3 regions of the Ruminococcus bovis genome follow, and region 2 is predicted to be linked to each of the others. Evidence: riboswitches for the same ligand, from Rfam matches in the RefSeq annotation. Region 2 holds a riboswitch; each other region holds the start of a gene.
What was found. A riboswitch is a leader RNA that binds a small molecule or an ion and turns the genes downstream of it on or off. The one in region 2 is predicted to bind S-adenosylmethionine.
Positions count from the first base shown of each region.

Region 1: another riboswitch for S-adenosylmethionine. It lies ahead of E5Z56_RS10300 (hypothetical protein); the one in region 2 lies ahead of E5Z56_RS05620 (hypothetical protein).
Region 3: another riboswitch for S-adenosylmethionine. It lies ahead of metK (methionine adenosyltransferase); the one in region 2 lies ahead of E5Z56_RS05620 (hypothetical protein).

Region 1 is NZ_CP039381.1:2,185,720-2,190,917, reverse strand. It holds gene E5Z56_RS10315 (ABC transporter ATP-binding protein) at 1-196, opposite strand, end outside; gene E5Z56_RS10310 (TetR/AcrR family transcriptional regulator) at 256-873, opposite strand; gene sigK (RNA polymerase sporulation sigma factor SigK) at 990-1,676, opposite strand; gene E5Z56_RS10300 (hypothetical protein) at 1,807-2,100, opposite strand; SAM riboswitch class I at 2,152-2,282, opposite strand; gene E5Z56_RS10295 (flavodoxin) at 2,430-2,951, shown strand; gene E5Z56_RS10290 (LysR family transcriptional regulator) at 3,079-3,960, shown strand; gene E5Z56_RS10285 (cupin domain-containing protein) at 4,051-4,494, shown strand; gene E5Z56_RS10280 (flavodoxin) at 4,495-4,968, shown strand; gene E5Z56_RS10275 (carboxymuconolactone decarboxylase family protein) at 4,978-5,198, shown strand, end outside.
Region 2 is NZ_CP039381.1:1,194,230-1,199,427, reverse strand. It holds gene E5Z56_RS05625 (dynamin family protein) at 1-2,074, opposite strand, end outside; gene E5Z56_RS05620 (hypothetical protein) at 2,217-2,504, opposite strand; SAM riboswitch class I at 2,587-2,673, opposite strand; gene E5Z56_RS05615 (type I restriction endonuclease subunit R) at 2,702-5,198, opposite strand, start outside.
Region 3 is NZ_CP039381.1:576,250-581,447, forward strand. It holds gene trhA (PAQR family membrane homeostasis protein TrhA) at 280-927, shown strand; gene metK (methionine adenosyltransferase) at 1,050-2,231, opposite strand; SAM riboswitch class I at 2,296-2,391, opposite strand; gene E5Z56_RS02805 (hypothetical protein) at 2,465-3,526, opposite strand; gene E5Z56_RS02810 (ABC transporter ATP-binding protein) at 3,660-5,198, opposite strand, start outside.

The sequences.
Region 1 (5,198 bases), 990 kb from region 2:
CATCATATGCAAGGTTCTCAGCATTCTTTAAGTCAGAAATATTATCAAGAATTTCTTTGATAATTTTCCAAATATAAATGAAAGGAACTAATGCTACTAATGCACTAATACCCGACAGTACCCATGAAAGATATGTAAGGACTTTATATTTCCCTGCATATTCTATTAGGGTTGATAGATTTGATTTCTTTTTCATAAAATCCCTCCTAAAAATTAGTTAGTTGTAGCTAACCTATATGTAAAAAATATAGGGTATTAGAACCCCATAATTTTTTCCCAACCTGCAGTATAGAAATCCCTAAGTTGTTTAACATATACAACTGCCTCTTCTTTTGGCATATTGTGTCTTACAATTTCAAACATTCCACCAAACATACCACTTGCAAGAATATGACAAAGTTTCTTGTCTATTTCCGGTACTTCATAACCTAGTTTTCTTTGTACTTCTATAAATCTATAAGTTGACTCAACTTCCACTTCCACCATATTGTGAATAAAGTGTTCATATGGTGTACCCTGTGAACAACAGATAATTAACTTAAAAATATCAAAATTATCATAAATATACTCTACACATCTAGAAATACAATCTCCTGAACAACTGCCCATATTTTCTCTTTTATTTTCGTCAGGAATATTGTCAAATTCTTCTTGTGACTCCATAAACATATGCATTACTGTTTTTGCTTGTTCTTCAACAAGACCACTAAACAAGGCCTCTTTGTTAGAGAAATAACCATAAAATGCACCGGTAGTTACATTAGCTTTCTTTACAATATTTCTTAATGATGAAGACAAGAAACCTTTTTCTAAAAATTCTTCCTTACCTGCATTTAAAATATTTTCAAGTGTTCCATTATCTTTATTTATCATACCACACCTCATATAACATTGTTATATAACACTGTTATATTATAATCCCACATAATTATTTTGTCAATAGAAAAAGCGAGTAATTAGGATAATTCCTCTTTACTCGCTTAAAATAATCAGTTGTTATCATACCTTTCTTTTAATTTTTCTAAAGCCTTTTTCTCTATTCTTGAAACATATGATCTTGAAATATTCATAATTGATGATACTTCTCTTTGGGTTAGTGGTTTACTACCGTTTAGTCCATATCTTAAGTTAATTATTTGCAATTCTCTTTTTGTTAAAGTTTCAGTTAGGTACTTATTAATCTTTTGGAGATTTAGCTTTTTATCTAAGTTATCTGCAAAGTCATCATCAATAGAAAGTAAGTCCATTAATTTTAGGGTGTTACCGTCTTTGTCAATATCAACTGCATCTTCCAGAGAAACATTTTGTGAGGACTTTTTCAAATTTCTAAAATGCATTAGAATTTCATTTTCAATACACCTTGATGCATAACTGCTGAGTTTTATATTTTTGTCCATATCAAAGGTATTTATGGCTTTAATAAGTCCTATTGTACCGATTGAAACTAAATCATCTTGGTCAACATTTACTGCATAATATTTCTTAATAATATGTGCTACTAATCGCAAATTATGTTCTACTAAAATATTTCTAGCCTTAATATCGCCATTCTTGGACTTTAGAAGGTATTCCTTTTCTTTCTCTTCCGATAATGGTTTAGGGAATTTTCCGTTACCACATATGTGAAGAATAAAGGTAAAAATATACTGACCTAAAAAATTTATAAATTCCAGCACAACACCACCTCCAAATTACTAGTACATTTTATTCAATGAATTTGGCATTTTGCTTGTACTTATAATTTTTATTTAAACAGAAATAGCTGACACCTAAGTGGTATCAGCCTTTCTGTTTTACATATTGATTTTACTTTGATTGTTTTAGTACTTCACTGTAATCAATCTTGATAAGTGGTTCTTCCCCAATTTTGTCTGTTGATTGATAGGCAATATGACCTACTGTACCAACATAATTAATTGTGTTGTTCCTATTAACTGCCATAATATCAGATGGTTTTCTCTCAGTTGGCTTCTTTCCATCACTAAAAGTAAAGCCCTCACTTTCGGCATCAATCATAAACTGATTTGCTACTGAATTGTCCTTAAGATAAACATAGATTCTTCCTTCATTTTCTGCTAATAAGTTTTTAATTCTTGACATAAAAAATTCTCCCTTTGAGTAATAATTCCACAAAGAGAGGTAAAAAAATAACACCCATCGTTACCGATAGATGTTGACCAGACTAAATATATACACACCATCGGTTAAGCTTTACCACCTTGCCTTTTGGTAGGTTGGTGTGCGATCATAGGGCTTACTCCCTCACGCACTCTTTATGGTAGTTTCATAATAACACTTTAGTTTATATATGTCAAGAAGAAATTAATAAGTTATACTTATTATTTACATAAGTATAAAGAATTGAATTATAGGTACTTTTTAAATATAATTAAAATGTAGAGTAAATTTGTAAATTTGGAGGAATCTTTATGAGTAAAAATTTAATCATCTATTATTCACGAAAAGGTGAGAATTATGTTAATGGAAATATTGTAAGCCTTAAGAAAGGCAATACTGAAATTTGTGCTGAGTATATTAGTAATGCAGTTGGTGGAGATTTATTTGAAGTTGAAACTGTAAATGAATATTCAGAAAACTACACTCAATGTACTAAAGAGGCAAAAGATGAATTCAATAGCAATGCAAGACCTGAACTAAAAAAGTATCTTGACAGTATTGAAGAATATGATAACATTTTTATTTGTGGTCCATGTTGGTGGGGTACTTACCCTATGGCAGTATTTTCTCTTATTGAGAAGTTAGATTTTAACGGTAAAAATGTATTGCCTTTAATGACACATGAGGGTAGTGGTCTTGGTAACTCAGTAAACGACTTAAAGAAAATTTGTATTGGTGCTAATGTTAAAGCAGGTCTTGCTATTCATGGTGCTGAGTCAGAAAATTCTGAAAGTAAAGTTACCTCTTGGGCAAAGAAAAGCATTGATGAATAAATCTATTTACACTAAACATCTACTAAATTAATCATATCTTTACACAAGAAAGATAGTATAGCGTAATTGTTTCTATACTGTCTTTCTTATTATTTAACAATATGTTATAATTAATTTGGTGATAAATATGGAACTTAGAGTTTTGAATTATTTTTTAGTTATTGCTAATGAAAAAAATTTTACTAAAGCAAGTCAGCTTTTACATATAACTCAACCTACCCTATCAAGGCAAATTGCTCAACTTGAAAAAGAACTAGGCACAAAGTTATTTATAAGAAACAATCACAACATTTCTTTAACTGAGGATGGATTAATTCTTAAAAGAAGAGCACAGGAAATTTTATCCTTAGCCGATAAGACAGTCAAGGAACTTTCTTACAATGAAAAGGAACTTGAAGGTGTAATAAATATTGGTTGTGGGGAATTTTTGTCTTCTAAAATTTTAGGTGATATTATTGCTGAATTTAGGAAGAAATATCCACTTGTACAATTTGACTTACATAGTGGCAACGGTTACAGTGTTTTTGACAGAATAGAAAGTGGACTTCTTGACATTGGACTTGTACAAACTCCTATTGATATAGACAAATATAACTATGTTACTATGCCTGTTAAGGAACTTTGGGGTGTTTACATTTGTGAAGAATGTGAATTAGCTAACAAGGAATTTGTTGAACCTAAGGACTTAAAAAATCTTCCTATGATTGTATCTATGAACAAGTTTATGCAACAAAAAGTAAACAGTTGGCTAGGTAAAAGCAGTGGTAATATGATTGTGGGAAAAGGTAATTTAATATACAATCAAGCTATGATGGGCAAAAGTACAGAAAGTTGTGTTGTAGGAATAGAACTTAACTGTAAATATGATGGTTTAAAATTTGTTCCTTTCAGTCCTAAAATTGAAAGTGAAACTGTGTTAATTTGGAAGAAAGACTGTATATTTTCTACTGCTACATCAACATTTATTGAGTTTATAGAACAATACCTAAAAGGCATAACTAACAATTAATTTTAAGTATTAGACATTGTATTATTAAGGATATATAATGTAAATAAGGAATAATATAATAAGTTATTTATCAGACAGGAGGAAAAGTAAATGAAGTATTTAGATAAGAAAGAATTTGACAAAGCCAACAAATTTGGCACAGGTAATCCTAATGATGCTTTTGCAAAGTATTTTGTTGGTAATTCATTTTTGAATCCACTAACTAATCCTAAGGATACAGCAGTATTCCTAGCTAATGTTACATTTGAACCGGGTTGTAGAAACAACTGGCACATTCATCACGCTAAGAGTGGTGGTGGACAACTACTTATCTGTACTGCCGGTGAAGGTTGGTATCAGGAAGAAGGCAAAGATGCAGTTGAACTAAAGGAAGGCTCTGTTATTACAATTCCACCTGAAGTTAAACATTGGCATGGTGCTAAGAAAGACAGCTGGTTCTCACACATTGCAGTAGAAGTTCCCGGTGAAGAAACTTCCAATGAGTGGTGTGAAGAAGTTAGTGATGAAGAATATAACAAATTGGAGGAAAAATAAATGAGTAAGAAATTAGTAGCTTATTTTTCAGCAAGTGGTGTTACAAAAAGCGTTGCAGAAAGACTTGCTAATATTGCAAATGCTGATTTATTTGAAATTAAACCTACTGAAAAATACACAAGTAAAGACCTAGACTGGATGGACAAGAAAAGTAGGACTACTTATGAAAAGGACCATCTTGACTTTAGACCTGAAATTAAATCTAAGGTTGAAAATATGGAACAGTATGATGAAGTTTTTGTTGGCTTCCCTATTTGGTGGTATGTTGCTCCTAACATTATTGATACTTTCCTAGAAAGTTATGACTTCTCCAACAAGAAAGTAATTCCATTTGCTACTTCCGGTGGCAGTGGTCTAGGTAGAACTGTTGATGTACTAAAGCCTCTATGTGACAGTAGCACAAAATGGGATAAGGGTAGAATGATGAACCATATTTCTGATGATGAAATCAAAAACTGGGTAGAAAGTTTATAAGGTGATAATATGAACTTAAAGATTACTGATCCTGAATATATTGAAAGATTCAATCATTTTGCATTTGATGAAGTTGTAAATGCTGAAGAAAGTCTAGACACTAAGACTAGATATATGGCTATTCTTGCAACACTTATCGGTTGTCAAGGTACTGATGCATACAGAGAAATGCTAGGCAAAGCACTTGATGACAAAGTTAGTCCTATTGTAATTAAAGAAGTTGTATATCA
Region 2 (5,198 bases):
TCTCAATATACATCTTTTCAAATTGTTCTCTGAAAAAAGGTATCTGTGCGATAAGGTTGAAGAGCTGGTTCCCATTAATACCCACTTCCACAAAATTTGGAGTATTGATAGAATTAAAAATTTCGCTCAGCTCCTCCAGAGCATCTTCTGACAAACTGCTGCCCTCACCTTTGACGATTCTAAGCAGTTCTGCCTTGTAATCATTAGCGCACCCTGATAGAATCTTGACTATTTCTCTCTGGATTCCGGTTTCTCCTTCATAAGCTTTTAGAAACAAACCTTCCATACAATGTGTCTGCAAATGCATCTCAACATATTTTGTTGGATTCTTAGATTTTTTAGCTTCTCCCCAAATAGATTGAATTTCAGGTAAAACCGTAGAGCAATAATCTTCCAAAATTGTTTGATATTTTTCAATCACACACTGAATATTAATGGTTTTGATTTTTACTCCATCAATAGCCTTTATCAGTTCGTTCCTTTTGGCGGTTTGTTCTTTCTCTTTCTTATCTTTAGTTTCTGCCAGTTCTTTTTTCTGGTCTTTAAGCTGTTTCTTTGCCAGTAGCAATGCGTTTTGAAGTAGTTTACTTCCGCTCACGCATTTCTTGTAATTTGCATATCTCTGAACATAGTAATTGATTTCATCTTCAACAGACGGGATACCTGTTGCGTACAATTCGTCGCTAATCAATGCACGTGTATTCGTATCCATCACCCTTCCGCAGGGAACTATATTATGACTCGGAAGTGTTCTGTGATCACTGTTATATTTCAGCTTCCAATCCTTATATCCATCCTGATATTCCGGATCAAGCCATCTTTCATCTCTTTTCTTCTCTCCAATAGCACCAACAGCACAGACATACAAAAAAGTAGCCTTTCCATGCCAATTAAGAAATGCCGGTGGTATTGGCTGACTAAAGGCAGAAGTTGGAATATTCTCTGCTTTTGAGAACACAATAAGACAGTTAGGATTTGAGAATCCCTTCCTGTTTTCATCAAGCAGACTTTTTACCTCGTTATTATCGTTTGAAATAACTTGATTCCTATCCATAACGAATATCGGAAGGGCATTGGTCTGTTTACCCATCATCTTTTCAAGGGACTCTCTATGTGCGTGCTGATCAATATCGCTATTGTTGCTTCCGGGCGTATCAAAAATAATGATTTTACACTTATCTTGTTTAAGAATAGAATTTACAAACGGAAGCCTAATAGAAATATTCCAGCCTACATCAGCAATTGGAGGAAACGTTTTCTCACTCTCATTAAGCGCAATCAGAATATCGTGAAGAATCTCATTTGAATTCTTACCTAAAAAAACACAATGCTCACAAATAGCTTTTCTGAATTCTTCAGCAAACTCTGACTCTTCATCACGAGATTCAATATGACCGGGATTAATAACGTATGTAATCGGCTCTCCCTTGTATTCAATACTAAAGGAAACTTCTGTTCCGCTTTCAACTTTAACATCTTTAGCTGTGCAGGGATCAACCTTGCTTGGAAGTATCTCATCTCCGATTATAGCATTGATAAACGCCGATTTACCGACGCTATAAGTACCAATCACGCAAATTGGTATATCGCTGCTAACTGTAGCAGTAAATAGGTTGATTAAATCACCAATCTCTGCATAACTGGTATTAGTTTCATACTTTTTATTTCCGGGAAGGTAGTCCTCAAATTCACTTGATATTCTGTTATATGCAGAACGTATTATTTCGATTGATTCATCCGCCGATTTATACACTCCTACATATTCAGTTAGTATCTTACCTTTTTTGTTAGAATTCCTATTCTCGCTCTTAACTACTTCTTCAAGTATCGAAAAATCATCGCCTGTGCCAACAAATTGTATACACAGTCCTTCCAAGCTACTGTTCTGGTACTGATTGATGTAGCTAACAATATCTTCTACACAATTTGAAAAGACACATTCCTGATTCTGATATTTCAAGAGTTCAGATGTATCAGCAAGCTCCTGCCATACTTTACCAGAATCAAGTGAGATAATAAACTTGATATGATTGTCATATGGATTATATGTGATTTTTATGATTTTCTTAGCCATTGTTTTAGCTCTCCTCAAAACCATATAATTAATATTATTTTATCACAAATCTATTTAAAATCCAATAGGTGAATATATATTTTATATACAAATGATCAGAATTAAGCCGTGCTACAAATATATCATAGCACGGCTTAAGCTATCATCGGATGAAATCCGCGTAATCAATGCGTATTAGGCTTTCATTTCCAATTTTTTGGACATTGCTACCAAAAGCTATGTGACCAACAGTTCCTACATAGTTGATGGTATAATCTTTATTGACTGCGATCACATCGCTTATGTGTCGCTCTGTTGGCTTAACGCCATCTTGGAAAGCAAAACCTTCCTGTTCAGCTTGATTCAAAAATTGTTGACAAAGATCGGCTGTCTTAAAATACACATACACTCTGCCATTCATTTGGGAAAGTTGTTTAATTGTGTGTGACATAAGAATCCTCCTGAATATATTGTATTACCAAAAGAGAGCAGAGCAAAGCGCCCATCGGTTGATAGGCGCTTGTATTTATAGTCACCCATCATTCAAGCATTACCACCTTGCCTTTCGGTAGGTTGGTGTGCGGTCACAGGGCTTGTCCCTCACGCACTCTATATAGGCAAAAAATATTTAGTTTTGTGTTTATATGCTTAATCTTTTCTCAGTGTCTTATATAGTTCTTTTGCCATAACGTCCTGTACTTTCTGATAGAATTCAGGATCGTTAAACAGTTTCTGGAAAGATTCGTTGTTATCAAGGAAACACTGTGTAACAATCTCCTTGAATTTATCAGGGAAAAGGGAATTCACAAACATTTCAGTGCTATTATCGTTGGCATATTTTTTGAACTTTTTAACGTCCTTATCGTCCATAAACATTCGATATATGCCCTCAATTATAACCCTGTCTGCTTCGGTGAATTGACCGTCAAAGCGCTCGTTCACTTTATCTATGATACTCTGCAATGTATCCTTTTTCTTGTTAGGTTTTTTAGGTTCCGATGTCCCGCTTGGAGTCCAGACAACTTTCTTTTCATCAAGTATTATTGCGCCTGTATGCGTTTCTTTAAGATTTGCATATTCAAGTTTGACCTTATCGTCTATATCAACGATGTCTTTTCCCGATTTAGGCAATAACCTCAGAAGGTTTGAAGTGTAGAGATACTCAGCAAAAAGGTCTTTGTCGTGAAGTCTGACAATTTGAGTGACATAACTATAAGTCCTTGTGAACTTACGGAGGTAATCACGAACATCATATTGGTCATCTTCAGAAAGCTCTCTATATCTGTCTATAACAGGTCTAAACATACCAGCAAGTTGACCGAGAGCGGCAGCATTTTGACCTTTTCCGGACTGTCCTGACATAAAGTTGTTGAATTCTTCTACATCATCATAGTTGAACAGCATATAATCGTGCAGCTTATTTCTGTAATCATAAACAGCATTCAGGTCTGTTTCACCCTCCATAGAAGATTCCTCATAAAACGGTTGGAACGCCTTCTTGATCTCCTCTTCGGTGTTCTCAAAATCAAGGACAAAAGTGCTTGTCTTTCCAAAACAAGTTCGATTCAAGCGAGAGAGCGTCTGTACTGCTGCGACACTTTTTAATTTTTTATCAATGTACATTGAATGTAACAGCGGTTCGTCAAAACCTGTTTGGTACTTGTTAGCAACAACAAGGATATTGTATTGATTGCTGTGGAAAACTTTTCGGAACTTTTTATCAGTTGTGATATACTTTCCGTTTTCATCAAGGTTCATAGTCGCTTCTGTAAAAGGCTTTTCCGTTGGCATTTCTTCAAGCGTGATTTCTCCTGAAAAAGCAATCATAACATCACATCCTGCTGAAACCACTGGATTGTCTTTCAGATATTGCTTGATTGCAAGATAATAACGAACCGCATTTGCACGGCTATCTGCAACCACCATTGCCTTACCTTTCCCTCCAATTTGAAATCTGCCGTTAGCAAGGAAATTAGACATAATCATTTCAGTTTTTTGCGTAATTGTATATCCGTGCTTCTTATAATATTTGAATAGTGCTTTTGAAGCCGCTCCTTCAATTAGTTCGGGATTATCCTCGGATACTTTTACAAGCTTGAACGCTTCACGGATAGTGGTATAGTCCTGTAATACATCAAGGATAAATCCTTCATCTATAGCTTGCTTCATAGAATAGACGTGGAATGGACGTTTACCCGGAGTACCGTCAGGTTTGGTGTAAGGCGTTCCGAAAACCTCAATAGTTTCACCTTTTGGCGTTGCTGTAAAAGCGAAGAAAGACTGATTTGCGTGTCTACCCTGACCGATTACTGCGTTTATATACTCATCTGTCAGATCAACATCTTCTATGTTGATTTCCTGCTCCTCGGCATAATCTTTGATAGCTACACCAAGATCTATCAGGCTCCTGCGGAGCATTCTTGCACTTTCGCCGCTTTGTCCCTGATGTGCTTCATCAATGATGATTGCAAACTTTTTACCCGTATAACTATTCATATCCTTGTAGCCAAACAAGAATTTCTGAACCGTACTGATAATTATTTTTTTACCATCGTTAATTGCTTCTGCAAGGCTGTGGGAATTCTTTTTATCATCTATCGCTTCCACAAGACCAACCTTGTGCTCAAAGCTGTTGATTGTGTCCTGAAGCTGCCCGTCAAGTACGACACGGTTTGTTACTACGATAACGGAATCAAATATCCCTTCGTCATTTGCGTCGTGAATAGAAGCCAGACGATAGGCAATCCACGCAATAGAATTTGATTTGCCCGAACCGGCACTGTGCTGGATAAGATAATTGTTTCCAGAACCATTAACCTTTACATCGGCAAGAACTTTACGCACCACATCATATTGATGATAACGTGGGAACAGCAGTTTCTCTTTTGTTTTTCCTGTATCTACATCCTTTTCCTTAACGTGAGAAACAAATCTGTAGAGGATATCCATAAGTGAATCCCGTTGCAAGACTTCTTCCCAAAGATAATGTGTTACATATCCATCAGGGTATTCAGGATTGCCTGCGCTACCACTAACGCCAGCTCCGTTTGAGCCTTGATTGAACGGCATAAAATAGGTGCTTCCGTCTTTGAGTTGCGTTGTCATCCAGACTTCATAAAGGTCAACAGCAAAATATACGAGGAAG
Region 3 (5,198 bases), 620 kb from region 2:
CATAGATAAAGATAAAGAGTTTATAATGCTAAATATGCATAACAATATAGCTAAAAGGGATAAATTGCATAGGGATACATATTGATAAAACTGAGAAGATAATGGATAATAATATTTAGGAAACAGAATATTATAACTTAGCTAAATAACATAGTAATATAGCTTATAAGAAACAAATATAATAACACAACTTAGAAAAATACAATTTAGCGAAAGAATAATATAGCAACACAGTAAAACATCTTGGCTACAAAAATAAAGAATAGAGATGATTAATTAATGGGAAAAATCAAAAGGAAATACACATTAGGGGAAGAAATTTTTTCTTCTGTCAGCCATGGTGTGGGAGCTTGTTTGTCCATAGCAGGTACAGTTGTTTTGCTTGTATTTTCGGTTATATACGGAAATGCATTGGCAGTTGTCAGTTCGGCAATTTACGGTGCATCACTGATAATTCTTTACACAATGAGTACACTGTACCATTCATTTACAAATGAAAAGGTAAAGCATTTTTTTCAGATAATGGACCACAACACAATATTTTTGCTTATAGCCGGTACATACACACCGATTACTCTGTATATTCTTGGTGGTGTTACAGGTTGGATACTGTTTTCTGTTGTGTGGGTTGCATCAATTATCGGCATAACACTAAATTCAATTAATATGGAAAAGGCAAAGATTCCTTCTCTTGTTTGTTACATTGCTACAGGTTGGGTTATTATCTTCGCCATAAAGCCACTGATTGCAAAAGTACCTTTCCTTTCTGCATTATTTCTTGTGCTTGGTGGTATAATTTATACTGTTGGTATTGTGTTTTATGTAATTAAAAAGGTGAAATACTTCCATCCCATATGGCATATTTTCACTATACTTGGCAGTGCATTTCACTACTTCTCAATCTTAATAGCAATTATAAAAATGTAATATAAACGAAAAATTAAGGCTGATACTTTATTGTATCAGCCGTTTTTTGTATAAGAAAAGCCAAGACTATTTAGTAGCCTTGGCTTAGGATTATAAAAATTTAAAAGTTATAAGTAATTTAATTATGCTAATGCTTTCTTTAGTTCTTCTACCTTATCGGTATCTTCCCACTTAACATTAAGGTCTGTTCTGCCCATATGACCATAAGCAGCAGTAGGTAGGAACTTAGTATTACGAAGGTTAAGTTCTTCAATAATAGCAGCCGGACGGCAATCAAATACCTTCTTAACAGCATTTGCTATTTCACTATTACTATACTTACTTGTATCGAAAGTATCTACCATAATTGAAACAGGCTTTGCAACACCGATTGCATAAGCAAGTTGTACTTCACATATGCTAGCAATACCTGAGGCAACGATGTTCTTAGCAATATATCTTGCATAGTAAGCAGCACTACGGTCAACCTTAGTTGGGTCTTTACCTGAGAATGCACCACCACCATGACGACCATAACCACCGTATGTGTCAACAATAATCTTTCTGCCTGTTAGACCTGAGTCACCGGCAGGACCACCGATAACAAATCTGCCTGTTGGGTTTACAAGAATTCTTGTGTCATCTGTTAGTAGGTTTTCAGGGATAATTGGCTTGATAACATACTTGATTAAATCATTTCTAATCTGTTCAAGTGTAACATCTTCATCATGTTGAGTAGAGATAACAACTGTGTCAATGCTAACAACCTTGCCATCTTCATAAAGAGCAGTAACCTGAGTTTTGCCGTCAGGACGAAGATACTTTAGTGTACCGTTCTTTCTAACCTCAGTTAACTTCTTAGCCAGTTTGTGAGATAGTGAAATAGTTAGTGGCATTAGTTCTTCTGTTTCGTCACAAGCATAACCAAACATCATACCCTGGTCACCTGCACCAAACTGATTGTACTTGTCTTCTTCACCGTCTTTTAGTTCGTAACTTTCGTTAACACCCATTGCAATGTCAGGTGACTGTGTTGTAATCATATTGTTGATTTTGCAGTTATGACCGTTAAATAGAAGTTCATCTCTGTCATAACCGATTTCATTAATTACATTTCTTGTAACTGCTTCATAATCAACTTTAGCAGTTGTACTGATTTCGCCCATAATGTTTACGATACCGGCAACTGCTGTTGTTTCACAAGCTACATGAGCCATATTGTCTTGTTCAAAAATTGCATCAAGAATTGCGTCACTAATCTGGTCACAAACTTTGTCAGGATGTCCTTCAGTAACTGATTCTGATGTAAATAAATACTTTCCCATATCTATACTCCTTTTCTTATATTTCTTACCACAAAAAAAGCCACCGTGAAAGACGGTGGCTTAATACTCATCTTTCGGTTATACCGCAGGAATTAGCACCTTGCTTTTCGCAGGTTGCCGGACTTCATAGGGCCTGTCCCTCAGTCGCTCTTGATAAGAAAATATTTAATTTTTCTACCTTCATAGTGTAACACATAGTAAATATAATGTCAACTGTCGGAATAAATTGTCAGTTATTCTGCTGAAGAAGTGCTTTCAGAAGTAGGTTCTGTTGTGCTTTCTGCTACACTTTCTGTAGTATTTTCTTCAGTAGAGTTTTCTTCTGTGTTAATGGATGGGTTTGTGTTGTCATCATCCATTGTTTCAAAGTTACCACCGTAGTTGTTAACAATTTCAACAACCTTGTTGTATGTAGAAGCATTTGCATCATTGTTGATTAGAGATATTGTAGGGTCTGTTTCCTTTGACAATCTGTTATTTAATTCATCAACACTACTTAGCACTTCACCGTTATATGTTACTGTATCACCTGAAACAGTAATTGCAACAAGTGTTTCGTGGATTGAAGTGGAAGAAGTAGGTTCTGCACTGTCTGACATAGGTAGTAGGTTTTGAATATCTTCCTTAGTTGGAATGTGTCCAAAGTAAGCGTAAACACCACCACATAAAGCACCTAGGATAATAATGATAACAACAAATGTTTTTAGTCCTGTATGCTTTTTCTTTTCGGAATGGCCTTTATTTTTGTCACTTTTCTTAGAAGATTTTTCAGCTTTTCTGTCACTTGATTTACTGTTATCTCTTCTGTTACTGCTGTGACTTTCGTGACTAATGTGACTATCGTGGCTACTGTGTCCTCTGTCCTTTTTCTTAGACTTTTTCTTTTTGTCCTTAGAACCTTTGGAACTTTTACTGCTTGAACTTCTGCTACCTGAACTGCCGGAACTTCTGTTACTTCTGCTTTCACCACTATCGTTAGTATCAGCAGAGTAACTGCCCTGTGGTTCTTTAGTTTCAGGTGTAACTTCTTCAGTTTCTATATTTTCAGCATATGTATTTCTTCTAGGGCTATTGCTCTTTAGTTCTCTTGAAGAACTGTTGTCAAATACATATTCATCTTCGTTATTATCAATAGGTTCATCACTAAAGAAGTCAATCTGTTGTTTTGCTTTTCTTTGTTCGGCTAAGATTTTGTCAACTTCATCATCAATGTTAGTCATATCAGTTTTGAAGTCATCAAAAGATGTTTCTTTGTTTTCATCTTCAAAATAGCCGTGTGTACCTTTTTTTGCCATACTATCAACTCCTTTAATCAAATATATCACATTTTTGTGATTACTTCAACTGTTATTGTGTGTTCTTTTTTTGAAAAAATTAGGGAAGTTACATAGAAACTGTAACTTCCCTTTGTGTTAAAGTGATAAATTTTTAAGATACTTTATCAAACTGACTGTTGTATAGGTCTGCATAATAACCACCCTTTGCAAGTAGTTCTTCATGAGTACCTTGTTCAACAATGTCCCCATCTTTCATAAATAGGATTAAGTCAGCATTCTTGATTGTTGAAAGTCTGTGAGCAATAACAAAACTTGTTCTGCCTTCCATTAGGTTATCCATAGCCTTTTGGATAAATGCCTCTGTTCTTGTATCAACTGAAGAAGTAGCTTCATCAAGAATAAGAATCTTAGGGTCGGCAAGAATTGTTCTTGCAATAGTTAATAACTGCTTTTGACCTTGGCTAACATTAGATGCTTCTTCATTTAGAACCATATTATAGCCATCAGGTAGGTGCTTAACAAAGTCATCAACATGAGCAGCCTTTGCAGCTTTTACAACATCTTCATCACTTGCATCCAACTTACCGTAACGAATGTTCTCCATAATTGAACCTTTAAATAGCCATGTATCTTGAAGAACCATACCGTAAAGTTCTCTTAGTTCTCTTCTGTCAAAGTCATTAATGTTGTGTTCATCAACTAAGATGCTACCACCGTTTAGGTCATAGAATCTCATCAGTAGCTTAACCATTGTTGTTTTACCTGCACCTGTAGGGCCAACAATAGCAATCTTCTGACCTTGCTTAACTTTAGCTGAGAAGTCGTGAATAATAATTTTGTCCTCGTTGTAACCGAATTTTACATGGTCGAATGTTACATTACCTGTGATTTCATCAACAGTAACATTTTCACCGTTAGGCTTTTTGCAATGGTTTTCAGCCTCTTGTGACTCTTCCTTTTCACCGATAAATTCAAAAATTCTTTCAGCTGATGCAGTCATTTGCTGAATCATATTACTTACTTGAGCAAGTTGCTGAATAGGCATTGTAAACTGTCTTACATACTGAATAAATGACTGAATGTCACCAACTGTAATTGTACCTTGAATAGCTAGGTAGCCACCAAGCACTGCAATTGCACCGTAAGCTAAGTTACCGATTACCTGCATAATAGGACCTGCTAAACCTGAGAAGAACTGGCTCTTCCATGCTGATTTATAAAGCATATTGTTGGACTTTTCAAATTCTTCAACATTTCTGTCAACTGTGTTAAAAGCCTGAACAATGTTAACACCACTGATTGTTTCTTCAACTTGACCGTTAACATGACCTAGGTAATCTTGCTGATTTCTAAAGTGTTTCTGAGAAATCTTGAAAATAAGTGAAATAAAGATTAGTGCAACCGGTAGAATAACTAAGGCAATAAGTGTCATCATCCAGTTAATACTAAACATCATATATAGCACACCGATAATTGTTGAAATTGATGTTACTGCCTGAGTTGCAACCTGGTTTAAACTTGTGCAAAGAGTATCAACATCATTTGTGATGATAGATAGTGTTTCACCTGTTTGGTGTCTGTCAAAGTAGTTCATAGGAAGAAGATTGATTTTGTATGAAATATCTCTTCTTAATCTATAACCAACCTTCTGAGTTACTGTACTCATTAGGAAGTTCTGAACAAAACCACA